DNA from 2 places in the Pseudomonas viridiflava genome. Region 2 is predicted to be linked to the other one. Evidence: predicted binding sites of a transcription regulator. Region 2 holds the regulator's gene; the other holds the start of a gene.

Region 1 (6,284 bases), 1.8 Mb from region 2:
GATGCTCTACGGCGGAAGGACTGATGAGCCGCTTATTGTCGGCATTCAGGGTCAAAAGCACAAAGCGATAAAACCGATGCTCAGCATGACTAAAACTCATGTGAGCGTATTTACAGTACAGTGGCTGCCTGGTCGATAAGGAAAGCCTGCATGTCTCGTCGTCTCCCTCCTCTTTATGCGCTGCGTGCATTCGAAGCTGCGGCCCGGCACACCTCGTTCACCCGTGCTGCGGAAGAATTGTCCATTACCCAGAGTGCCGTAAGCCGGCACATCCGCACGCTGGAAGAGCACTTTGCCTGCCGATTGTTTCAGCGCAACGGGCGCAACCTGCAGCTGACCGAGTCGGCGCGGGCGCTGTTGCCGGGCGTGCGGGACGGCTTTCTGGCGCTGGAACGGGCATGCAGTACCCTGCAGACGGAAGAGGGCATTCTGCGCATGAAGGCGCCGTCGACCCTGACCATGCGTTGGCTGCTGGCGCGGCTCAGTCGCTTTCGTCATCTGCAGGCTGGCAATGAGGTGCAGTTGACCAGCGCCTGGATGGACATCGATGCCGTGGACTTTGCGCAGGAGCCGTTCGACTGCGCGATCCTGCTCAGTCACGGGCACTTCCCGGCCGACTGGGAAGCCACGCTGCTGTTTCCGGAATGGCTGATCCCGGTCGGCGCGCCGACCCTGTTGCAGGACCCGCCGTGGAACGTCGAGCGGCTGGCCAATGCAGAGTTACTGCACCCGACGCCGGATCGGCGTGACTGGCGCACCTGGCTTAACCGAATGGGATTGGCAGACAAGGTGTCGCTCAAGGGCGGTCAGGTATTCGACACGCTTGAGTTGGGGATGATTGCAGCAGCACGCGGCTACGGGGTGTCGATGGGCGATCTGTTGATGGTCGCGGAAGACGTCGCGCAGGCCCGATTGAGTCTGCCGTGGCGCACGGCGGTGGCGAGTGGCGAAAATTACTATCTGGTCTGGCCTCGTACGAGGCCCGGCGTAGAGCGGTTGCGGCGGTTGAGCGACTTTCTGCAGGCCGAAGTTCAGGCGATGGAATTGCCCTTAGTTGAAATTTTGCACTAATGCGCCTCGCATAGTGCGAAAATGCCATCTTTACTAATGCCCGCGCAAGATACTCAAGTATCGATCTTGTTGGCCGAAGCATTGCCTAAGAACCGTTTGTTCAAAACGGTACAACACCTAACTAACGTTTGCTGAACGATGAGCCAAGGATTCGGCGATAATCATTCGGTCTGGAGCCTTTATGTCCAAGCCCCGCACCCGGATTGCCACGCAACTCGGTATCGCCCTGGCAGTGATCCTGGCAGTCGTCATCAGTGGTAGCACGCTTTTTGCGTTGAGATCCCTGGATGCCTCCAATCTGGTCATCCGTGAAGAGCACATGTCCAGTGAAGCAAGACTGCTCGCCGATCAGCTCAACACCTTCCACAGCACCCTGCGTGACAGCACCCAGCGTCTAAGCGGCTTGTTTGAAAAGCGCTTTGCTGTTGGCCTGACCCTGCAGGCCGACAAACCGGTCACCGTGGCAGGCACTCAAACGCCCGGCCTGTTCCTGCGCGACACGGCGCTGAATAATGACTTCACCGAAGTGGACGAGTTCCGTCGGCTGACGGCCGGTGTGGCAACAATCTTCGTGCGCAGCGGCGATGACTTCATTCGTATCAGCACCTCGCTGAGCAAGCAGGACGGCACGCGCGCCATCGGCACGCTGCTGGATCGCAAGGCTCCTGCCTACGAGCGTCTGATGGCTGGCCAGGGCTATGTGGGTAAAGCCGTGCTGTTTGACCGTTACTACATGACCCAGTACAGCCCGGTTCGTGACAGCAGCGGCAAGATCATCGCCGCGCTGTTTGTTGGCTTCGATTACACCGACGCTCAGAAAACCCAGTTCGACGACCTGAAAAATTTCCGTATCGGCAGCACCGGTTCGCTGGCCCTTCTGGATGAAAAAGGCGCCTGGCTCGTTCCACCTGCTGGCATCCAGTCGCCCGAAAACGCCGCCAAAGCCGTTGCCGATCTGGCCAGCAAGCCGGGCAAGGCGGAGTTCTGGAATGACGGCAAAGAGGACATCTACAGTGTTGGCCAGCCGTTCGCGGGCGGGCCATGGACTGTCATAGCCAGCATGCCGGGCGATGAAATCAGCACCGTGACCTGGAACGTCGGCACGCAACTGGCTATCGGTAGCTTGCTGGCCATGCTCATTGCCGTCATCAGCGCCATCTGGCTGCTGCGCAGCAAACTGCGTCCGCTTTCCGAACTGGTCCGTCAGGCCGATGAGCTGGGCGCCGGTAATTTGAGCGTGCGCATGAACATCACCAGCAACGACGAAATCGGTCAGTTGTCGGGCAGCTTCAACAAGATGAGCGAAGCGCTTTCCTCGATGGTGTCGCATATCCGCATCGCCGCGCAGGAAGTCAGCACCCGTGCCCACGCACTGTCCGGTATGTCCGGCGGCGCTTACGAAGGCATGGAGCAGCAGTCCGGCGAGATCACCAGCATGGCGGGCGCGGTTGAAGAGTTCAGCGCAACATCGATGAACATTGCCGACAACATGGGCAACACCGAGCGACTGGCGCAGGAAAACGCGCAACAGACCCGTATCGGTCGTACCTCGATGGATGAAGCGTCCTCATCGCTGCAACAGATCGCCACTTCGCTGAGCAGCACCGCGACCGTGATCGACACCCTGGGCCAGCGTTCGCAGGAAATCGGCAGCATCGTCGGCGTGATCACCTCGATTGCCGACCAGACCAACCTGCTGGCCCTCAACGCCGCCATCGAGGCTGCACGCGCCGGTGAACAGGGTCGCGGTTTCGCCGTGGTTGCCGACGAAGTTCGCAGCCTGGCCTCGCGCACCCGCAAGGCCACTGACGAAATCTCCGGCATGATCGCCAGCATCCAGCAGGAAACCGGCAACGCCATCAGCACCATGCAACAAGGCAACGTGCTGATGCAGGAAGGCCTGTCGCTCAACGCCAAAGTCGCCTCGGCGCTGGCGCAGATCGACGAACAGAGCCGCTCCGCCGGTCATCAGTTCGCCGCGATCACCACAGCCACTCAAGAGCAAAGCAGCACCGCCACCATGCTCAGCAGCAACCTGCAAAGCATCGCCATGGCCAACAGTGAACAACGCGAAGTGGTCTCCAATCTGGCCATTACGGCTGAAGAGCTGAACTCGCTGGCGGGTGAGTTGCGTAAAGAGGTTGATCGGTTTCGGTGAGGGGTAGCTTGCGTCAACTCTGATGTAAACATGCCAGTGCTTTGCACTGGCATGTTCTTTTCAAGTTTGAAAAACAGTGCTCGAAAATCTGTGGGAACGAGCGATTTCAGCCGTTTGCGCCGATGACCTTGTCCACATACTGCTCCATGAACCAGTCGGGCATGTCCTCGACGCGGTATTGCAAATCAGTGCCTTCCGTTATCTCAGCAAGGCAGACAGATTTTTCGCCTGAATTATCGAAAATGTAAGCCCGGTTGGACGTTGAAACCGCAGAGGGAAGAAGCTCCAGAGAACGCTTGTAGCGCTGACGGATCTTATCTTCCGGTACCGGATGCCCGCCATCATCGACCCGGTTCGCTACTCGGTTGATATTTATTTCTACCGACTCTGTGGCCACGAAATACAAATAGGTTCGATAACCTCTCTGCTGTGCAAGCTTCATGAAGCTGACCTTGTCCGGGGATGACATGACGGTTTCAAACGTAAAGCTTTCCATGCGATCCAGCAGTTTGTGGCGAATGAAATCCGAAATCACAGAGGAGTAATAGGAATTCATGTTGACCGCACGGAAATCTATTCGCTGGCCTTCAAGTGAGATAGTTTTAACCTGCTCCTGCAACCCGGCTTTTTCGATCAGCGGATGTGTATCAAGGAATTCATGCAGTTTGGCTGCCGTGGTGCAGAGGTTAAACGTCGTCAAGTCGAGAAACCCGGTTGCCTTGACGCTTTTCTCGATGTCATCTGCATTGACGTACGTGGCAATGAGGTTGGGAGCTATCTGATCCTTGATTGTGCTTTTCCCTGAGCCATTCGGACCAGCAAATATGCGCAATCTAGGCATCGGCAGCCAATCGCTTGACCGTGATTATCTGGCCGACTGTCACCTTGCGCCGAGGCTTGGCCTTGGCAACGACTCGACTCGCACCGTCCGCTTTCGTCTCAACCACGTTCGAGCCCTGGACCCTTAGGACGCTGTGCCCGGCGGCCAGTGCACGAATATAGGCAGCATAGGTCGCCCCAGCAGCCATTTCAGGGATATGGGCTTCAAGGTTCTGGATAGCTTTTTCCGAGAGCTCGCTTGTTTTGACTTTAGTCATGATGATCCCCAGCTTTCGTTGCGAAGCAACAGGCTTCTTGCGCGTAGTCTAGCCGTAAACCTGTCCTCCCAGCAGGTGTTGCGATTGCTTTCATCCGGAGAGCGTATGATTCATGCCCTATCACCCGCTCGCAGGCCGATATTGCAACGCCTCCGCCAGATGACCGCGATTGATCGCCTCCACCTGCTCCAGATCCGCCAGGGTCCGAGCCACTTTCAGCAGCCGATGCGCCGAGCGCAGTGACAGCGTCAAACGCTCGCAGGCGGTTTCCAGCCATGTCTCATCGACACTCGACAGCGCGCAATGCTTGCGCAGGGCCGGAAGGTCGAGGAATGCATTGGCGCAGCCCTGACGCTGATTCTGTCGATCACGGGCCTGTGCAACGATGGCGGCTGCACTGGCAGTAGTATCTCCAGTCTGCGGGCCGGGATTGAGCGAGGTGGTTTCGCGCGCAACCGTCAGGTGCAAATCAATGCGATCCAGCAGCGGGCCGGACAGTTTGTTGCGGTAGCGCTGCACCTGTTCTGTAGAGCAGCGGCAGCGGCCTGTCGGCTCACCCAGATAGCCACATGGGCATGGATTCATTGCCGCGACCAACTGAAAGCGCGCTGGAAACCGCACCCGATCCCGCGCCCGGGAAATCACGATATGGCCGGACTCCAGTGGCTCGCGCAAAACCTCCAGCACGCGCCGGTCGAACTCCGGCAACTCATCCAGAAACAAAACGCCGTGGTGAGCCAATGTGATCTCGCCCGGCTGTGGACGACTGCCACCGCCCACCAGCGCCGGCCCCGACGCGGAGTGATGCGGTTGTCGAAAAGGACGTTGCGGCCAACTGGTCAGCGGAACCTGGCTGGCGACCGATTGAATCGCCGCCACTTCCAGCGCTTCGTACTCATCCAGCGGCGGCAACAAACCGGGCAATCGGCTGGCCAGTAGCGTCTTCCCTGTGCCGGGCGGACCGCTGAACAGCAGGTTATGCGCCCCAGCCGCAGCCACCACCAATGCACGTTTGGCAGCCGTCTGCCCCTGCACTTCGCTGAGGTCCGGATAGGGTTTGGATTGATGCAGCAACCCGCTGGACTGATACGGCGCAATCGGTGTGCGCCCGTTGAAGTGCGCCACCAGCTCCAGCAGATGATTGGCTGCAATGACCCGCAAACCCGACGCCAGACACGCCTCTTCGGCATTCACCGCAGGCACGATCAACGTCCGCTCCGCCGCACGCGCTGCCAACGCTGCGGGCAACACACCCTGAATCGGCCGAATGCCACCTGACAGCGCCAGCTCCCCCAGACACTCGACATCCTGCAACGCCGTCAACGGCACCTGCCCGCTGGCCGCCAGCAGACCCAACGCAATGGCCAGATCAAACCGGCCGCCATCCTTGGGCAGATCAGCAGGCGCAAGATTGAGCGTGATACGCCGCGCTGGAAAATCCAGCCCGGAATTGAGAATGGCACTGCGCACCCGATCCTTGCTCTCCTTGACCGCCCCTTCGGGCAACCCGACCAGTGTCAGGCTCGGCAGGCCGTTGGCCAGATGCGCTTCGACAGTAACCGCCGGGGCTTCAACCCCGACCTGGGCACGACTATGAACAATGGCCAGCGACATGGATCATTCCTTGATATGAGCGACGGGGCGTTATCGTGCGTCATTCGAGGAGGGAGGGCAGGTGGGGAATGGATACAGGGTGTGAACGGCAACTGCTGAAAGGCTTCAACTGCAATCTGTCCGCTGAGCTCAACATGCGTGGTTTTCGTCGAGCCCAGCACCGCGATCACTTCATGCTTTTCAACTCAGAGGGCGCGTAACCGTCGCCACCACGAAGCCGTCTTTCCACCGCCTTGGCGCGATTGCTCCAACAGAATCTCCGGCATATCCCGCACGCGAATCCATGACTCGTCCTGCCAGTTCAACAAGCTCAACGACACGCCCGGCCACTGCAGCAAGCCCAG
Region 2 (6,284 bases):
CGTGGCATCAAGTCGCGTAACTACCTGGTCCTGGCCACAACCAGCCAGAAGCAGGTACTGACGGCGGCTTATCACAGTTACAAGCGTTGTGGCCTGGCCGGATGCATTTTGACCAAGCTGGATGAAACCGCCAGCCTGGGTGAAGTTCTGAGCCTGGCAATCAGTCACGAATTGCCGGTGGCCTACCTCACGGACGGACCACGGATTCCTGACGATTTGCACATCCCGCGTCGCCACCAGTTGGTGAGTCGCGCGGTCAGCGTGCAAATGCAGGACGAGCCTAGCGAAGAAGCGATGGCTGATATGTTTGCCGACCTCTATCACTCACCTGGCAAAAGGGTAGGTTAAGTGATGGAGACTATTGGAATGTCCCTGCATCGATGGTCTGCCAGGCATTGTTCGTTCGCGAACGTGCAGCCCCCAATGTGGCTTCGGTCTACGCAAGACAAGGTAAAGAAATAACATGGGCAGCATGCATCCCGTACAGGTTATTGCGGTGACTGGCGGCAAAGGTGGCGTCGGTAAGACTAACGTGTCAGTGAACCTCTCACTGGCCCTGGCTGAGCTCGGTCGACGCGTCATGCTTCTTGACGCCGATCTGGGTCTGGCAAATGTCGATGTCCTGCTGGGGCTGACACCCAAACGCACGCTCGCCGATGTCATAGAAGGCCGTTGCGAGTTGCGCGACGTGCTTCTCCAGGGGCCGGGCGGCGTGCGCATCGTGCCTGCCGCTTCCGGCACCCAGAGCATGGTTCATCTGTCGCCTGCCCAGCATGCCGGTCTGATCCAGGCGTTCAGCGAGATTGGCGACAACCTCGATGTGCTGGTGATCGACACGGCAGCCGGCATTGGTGAATCGGTGGTCAGCTTTGTACGCGCCGCGCAGGAAGTCCTGCTGGTGGTCTGCGACGAGCCGACGTCCATCACCGATGCCTACGCACTGATCAAGTTGCTCAACCGCGACTACGGCATGAATCGTTTCAGGGTGCTGGCCAACATGGCCCAGAGCCCTCAGGAAGGCCGCAATCTGTTCGCCAAGCTGACCAAGGTCACGGACCGCTTTCTGGATGTTGCGCTGCAGTATGTCGGGGCTGTGCCCTACGACGAATGCGTGCGCAAGGCCGTTCAGAAACAGCGTGCCGTCTACGAAGCCTTCCCGCGCTCCAAATGCGCGCTGGCATTCAAGGCCATTGCCCAGAAGGTCGACACCTGGCCGTTGCCGGCCAACCCACGGGGTCACCTTGAATTCTTCGTCGAACGACTCGTTCACCAGACCAGTGCGGGGCCTGTCCAATGACAGCGAGCGGCTATCAGATGTACAGCAAGGCTTCCCGGAATTCGCAGTACGAGCTGATCGAGCGTTATGCGCCTCTGGTCAAACGTATCGCCTATCACCTGCTGGCTCGCCTGCCAGCCAGTGTGCAGGTCGAGGACCTGATTCAGGCCGGCATGATCGGTCTGCTCGAAGTCTCGACCAAATACGATTCCACCAAGGGTGCGAGTTTCGAGACCTATGCGGGTATCCGTATTCGTGGCGCCATGCTCGACGAAGTGCGCAAGGGTGACTGGGCGCCTCGCTCGGTCCACCGCAATACGCGCATGGTGAGCGACGCAATTCGCGCAATTGAAGCGAAAACCGGACGTGACGCTAAAGATCACGAGGTTGCTGCCGAACTCCAGTTGAGTCTCGATGATTATTACGGGATTTTGAATGACACCTTGGGCAGCCGCCTCTTCAGTTTCGACGACCTGCTTCAGGACGGCGACCATGAAGGGCTGCACGAGGACGGTGCCAGCGGTTCGCTTGAACCGTCACGGGACCTGGAAGACGAGCGCTTCCAGGCAGCCCTGGCCGATGCGATTGCCAATTTGCCGGAGCGTGAGCGTCTGGTCTTGGCGCTGTACTACGACGAAGAGCTGAACCTCAAGGAAATCGGAGAGGTCCTGGGGGTCAGCGAATCGCGGGTCAGTCAGTTACACAGCCAGTGCGCAGCTCGTTTGCGAGGGCGTTTGGGGGAGTGGCGAGCGCGTTGACAGTCAAGGTGCGGCCTGGTCCGCACATTGGCTTCAAGCCGGCTGTGCAGAGCGTTACGTGGTAACAGGATAGACAAGGCAGGAGCCTGTCGGGCGGTGCCTCGATGGGCTGTTCGTTCAGGTCTGTACCTGTCGTTTTGCCAAGCCCGTCGTCGTTTCGTACAGCCGGGGGTGTGCTGTGCCAGTATTGAGTGAACAGCGTGTTCAGGTGCTGAACGCGTTAAAGACTGCTTGGAGGTCGAATTGGACAAGAACATGAAAATCCTCATCGTTGATGACTTCTCAACGATGAGGCGGATCATCAAGAACCTGTTGCGTGATCTGGGGTTCACCAACACATCGGAAGCGGACGACGGTCTGACCGCGCTGCCGATGCTGCAGAGCGGCGCCTTTGACTTTCTGGTGACGGACTGGAACATGCCTGGCATGTCCGGTATCGATCTGTTGCGCCAGGTCCGTCAGGACGAGCGCCTCAAGAGCCTTCCCGTGCTGATGGTCACCGCTGAAGCCAAGCGTGAGCAGATCATCGAAGCTGCACAGGCCGGGGTGAACGGTTACGTGGTCAAGCCATTCACGGCTCAAGCGCTGAAAGAGAAGATCGAAAAGATCTTTGAACGCGTCAATAGCTGATGCATGCCGCGAGGGCGCTATGGATAACAATGATTCGATGGCCGACTTTGAGTCGACCCTGAAAAGACACGCGCAGGAACTCGTCACCAGCCTTGAAAAAGGTCGTTTCGGCGAAGCTGTGCAACTGATCCATGAGCTCAACCAGACACGCGACCGCGGCCTTTATCAGGAAGTGGGCAAGCTGACTCGTGAGCTGCACAGTGCAATCGTCAACTTCCAGATCGATCCGCACATGCCTCAGGCCGAGGAGGTATCGCAGATCACGGATGCCACCGAGCGTCTGGGTTACGTCGTGCGGCTGACCGAAAATGCGGCCAACCGCACCATGGATCTGGTCGAGGAAAGCACGCCGGTCATGAACGGTCTGAGCGCCGACGCGAAGGCGTTGAGTGAAGACTGGGGGCGCTTCATGCGCCGCGAAATCGGTGCCGAGGAATTTCGCGATCTCGCCAAGCGGGTCGATGGTTTTCTGACGCGTACCGAGAAGGAAACTCACGAGGTTTCCGCGCACCTCAATGACATTCTGCTCGCCCAGGATTACCAGGACCTCACCGGTCAGGTGATCAAGCGTGTCACGCAGTTGGTCACTGAAGTGGAAGGCAATTTGCTCAAGCTGGTGCTCATGGCCAGCCATGTCGATCGCTTCGCAGGCATCGAACATGACGAAGAATCCATCCTTGCAGAAAAAGATCCTAAAAAACATCTCGCCAAGGGTGAAGGTCCGCAGATTCATGCCGATAAACGTGAAGACGTCGTATCCGGACAGGATGATGTAGACGATCTGCTATCGAGCCTCGGCTTCTAGGTCTGTTGACGGTTAATTTTAGGGAGCACCCCCATGAGCTTCGGCGCCGATGAAGAAATCCTTCAGGATTTTCTGGTAGAGGCCGGCGAAATTCTGGAGCAGTTGTCAGAGCAATTGGTCGAGCTGGAAAGCCGACCGGATGATGCTGATCTGCTCAATGCAATTTTTCGCGGTTTTCACACTGTAAAAGGGGGCGCCGGCTTCCTCCAGCTCCATGAGCTGGTGGAGTGCTGCCATATCGCCGAAAACGTGTTCGACATCCTTCGCAAGGGTGAGCGGCGCGTTGATTCCGAGCTCATGGACGTGGTCCTGGAAGCACTGGACACCGTCAACAGCATGTTCGGCCAGGTGCGCGAACGTACTGACCTGACGCCTGCGACGCCGGAACTGCTGGCGGCGCTGTCGCGTCTGGCTGAACCACAATCCAATGATGCGGTTGCCGAGCCTGAACCTGTGGCCGAGGCAACTGAAGTGCCTGCTCCGGTTGCCGAGGCGGCTGGCGGCGACGACATCACCGACCACGAATTCGAACAGCTGCTCGATTCGCTGCACGGCTCCAAGCCGATTGCAGCACCTGCTGCGGCCCCGGCCGCTCAGGCCTCGTCGAGCGACGAAATCACCGATCAGGAATTCGAATCCCTGCTCGATCAGTTGCACGGCAAGGGCAAGTTTGCCGCCGATGCCGCTCCAGCACCGGCCCCTGCGGCCAAGGCTGGCGGCAGCGCACCGGCCAGTGACGAGATCACTGACGACGAGTTCGAAGCATTGCTGGATCAGTTGCATGGCAAAGGGTCGTTCGACGCTGCTGTCGTCGCGCCGGTTGCTGCCGAGGCCGTTGTGGCCAAGGCTCCAGTGACGGCCAAGGCTGCAGCTTCGGATGAGATCACCGATCACGAATTCGAAAGCCTGCTGGACGAGTTGCACGGCAAGGGCAAGTTCGAGCCTGAGGCCATCGCGGCCAAGGCGCCCGCACCTGCTGCGGCCGCTGCCCCGGCTCCTGCTGCCAAGCCCGCTGCGGCGCCTGCACCTGCTGCGAAGGCCGAGCCTGCGCCAGCCAAGGCTGCTGCACCTGCTCCCGCCCGTGCTCCTGCCCCGACTGGCGAAAAGCCGGTCGCGACAGAAGCCGAAACCACGGTGCGCGTCGATACTGCGCGGCTGGACGAGATCATGAACATGGTCGGCGAACTGGTGCTGGTGCGTAACCGACTGGTTCGCCTGGGTCTGAACAGTGGCGACGAAGCCATGTCCAAGGCCGTTTCCAACCTGGACGTGGTAACCGCAGACCTGCAGACCGCGGTGATGAAAACCCGCATGCAGCCGATCAAGAAAGTCTTCGGCCGCTTTCCGCGTCTGGTTCGTGACCTGGCTCGCCAGCTCAAGAAGGAGATCATCCTGGAACTGGTGGGTGAAGAGACCGACCTGGACAAGAACCTTGTCGAGGCACTGGCCGACCCGTTGGTCCACTTGGTGCGCAACGCCGTCGACCACGGTATCGAAACCCCGGAAGAACGCGAAGCCACCGGCAAGTCCCGCGGCGGCAAGGTGATTCTGGCGGCCGAGCAGGAAGGCGACCATATCCTGTTGTCCATCTCCGATGACGGCAAGGGCATGGACCCCAACGTGCTGCGCTCCATCGCCGTCAAGCGCGGTGTCATGGACAAGGATGCTGCGGACCGTCTCAGCGACACCGACTGCTACAACCTGATCTTTGCACCCGGCTTCTCGACCAAGACCGAGATTTCCGACGTGTCCGGTCGTGGTGTGGGCATGGACGTGGTGAAAACCAAGATTTCCCAGCTCAACGGTTCGATCAACATCTACTCGACCAAGGGTCAGGGTTCGAAGATCGTCATCAAGGTTCCGCTGACGCTTGCGATCATGCCGACCCTGATGGTCATGCTGGGCAATCAGGCCTTTGCCTTCCCGCTGGTCAACGTCAACGAAATCTTCCACCTGGACCTGTCGACCACCAACGTCGTCGATGGTCAGGAAGTAGTGATCGTGCGTGACAAGGCCTTGCCACTGTTTTACCTCAAGCGCTGGCTGGTCAGTTCGGCAGCGCATGAAGAGCAGCGTGAAGGGCACGTGGTGATTCTGTCTGTCGGCACCCAGCGCATCGGCTTCGTCGTCGATCAACTGGTCGGTCAGGAAGAAGTGGTGATCAAACCGCTGGGCAAGATGCTGCAAGGTACGCCAGGCATGTCGGGCGCCACCATCACCGGTGACGGTCGCATTGCCTTGATTCTCGATGTACCGAGCATGCTCAAGCGTTACGCCGCACGGCGTATTTGATTCTGGGGTTGCGGGCAGCTTCGGCTGCCTGCGGCGCCTATTGGAGTGTTTATGGCAGTCAAGGTCCTGGTGGTGGATGATTCCGGTTTCTTCCGCCGCCGCGTTACGGAAATTCTTTCTTCGGACCCCAACATCCAGGTTGTCGGCACGGCAACCAACGGCAAGGAAGCGATCGAACAGGCGCTGGCCCTCAAGCCTGATGTGATCACCATGGACTACGAAATGCCGATGATGGATGGCATTACGGCAGTTCGTCACATCATGCAGCGTATCCCGACCCCGGTTCTGATGTTTTCCTCGCTGACGCACGAAGGTGCACGCGTCACGCTGGATGCGCTGGACGCCGGTGCCGTGGACTTTTTACCCAAGAATTTTGAAGACATCTCGCGCAACCCGCAGAAGGTCAAGCAACTGCTGTGCGAGAAGATCAACAGCATCTCACGCAGTAACCGTCGTCTCAGCGGCGCGAGTTCTGCTTCTGCTGCTCCGGTTTCCTCATCCGCTGCGCCCGCTGCCCGTACCG

Evidence for each region. Region 2 encodes FliA, which starts transcription of late flagellar genes. Its sites were predicted from a motif close to CTAAAGTTTNNNNNNNNNNNGCCGNTAA; they were not measured.
Region 1: CFBP1590_RS28685 (methyl-accepting chemotaxis protein) is a predicted target of FliA. The motif match lies at 1,124-1,151, and genes of this name have one in related genera.

What each region holds. Positions count from the first base shown of each region.
Region 1 is NZ_LT855380.1:153,365-159,648, forward strand. It holds gene CFBP1590_RS00745 (LysR substrate-binding domain-containing protein) at 151-1,071, shown strand; gene CFBP1590_RS28685 (methyl-accepting chemotaxis protein) at 1,253-3,229, shown strand; gene CFBP1590_RS00755 (ATPase) at 3,336-4,076, opposite strand; gene CFBP1590_RS00760 (hypothetical protein) at 4,063-4,326, opposite strand; gene CFBP1590_RS00765 (YifB family Mg chelatase-like AAA ATPase) at 4,447-5,940, opposite strand; gene CFBP1590_RS00770 (BRO-N domain-containing protein) at 6,126-6,284, opposite strand, start outside.
Region 2 is NZ_LT855380.1:1,907,973-1,914,256, forward strand. It holds gene flhF (flagellar biosynthesis GTPase FlhF) at 1-348, shown strand, start outside; gene fleN (flagellar synthesis regulator FleN) at 464-1,297, shown strand; gene fliA (RNA polymerase sigma factor FliA) at 1,294-2,034, shown strand; gene CFBP1590_RS09040 (chemotaxis response regulator CheY) at 2,290-2,664, shown strand; gene CFBP1590_RS09045 (protein phosphatase CheZ) at 2,684-3,469, shown strand; gene CFBP1590_RS09050 (chemotaxis protein CheA) at 3,503-5,761, shown strand; gene CFBP1590_RS09055 (protein-glutamate methylesterase/protein-glutamine glutaminase) at 5,813-6,284, shown strand, end outside.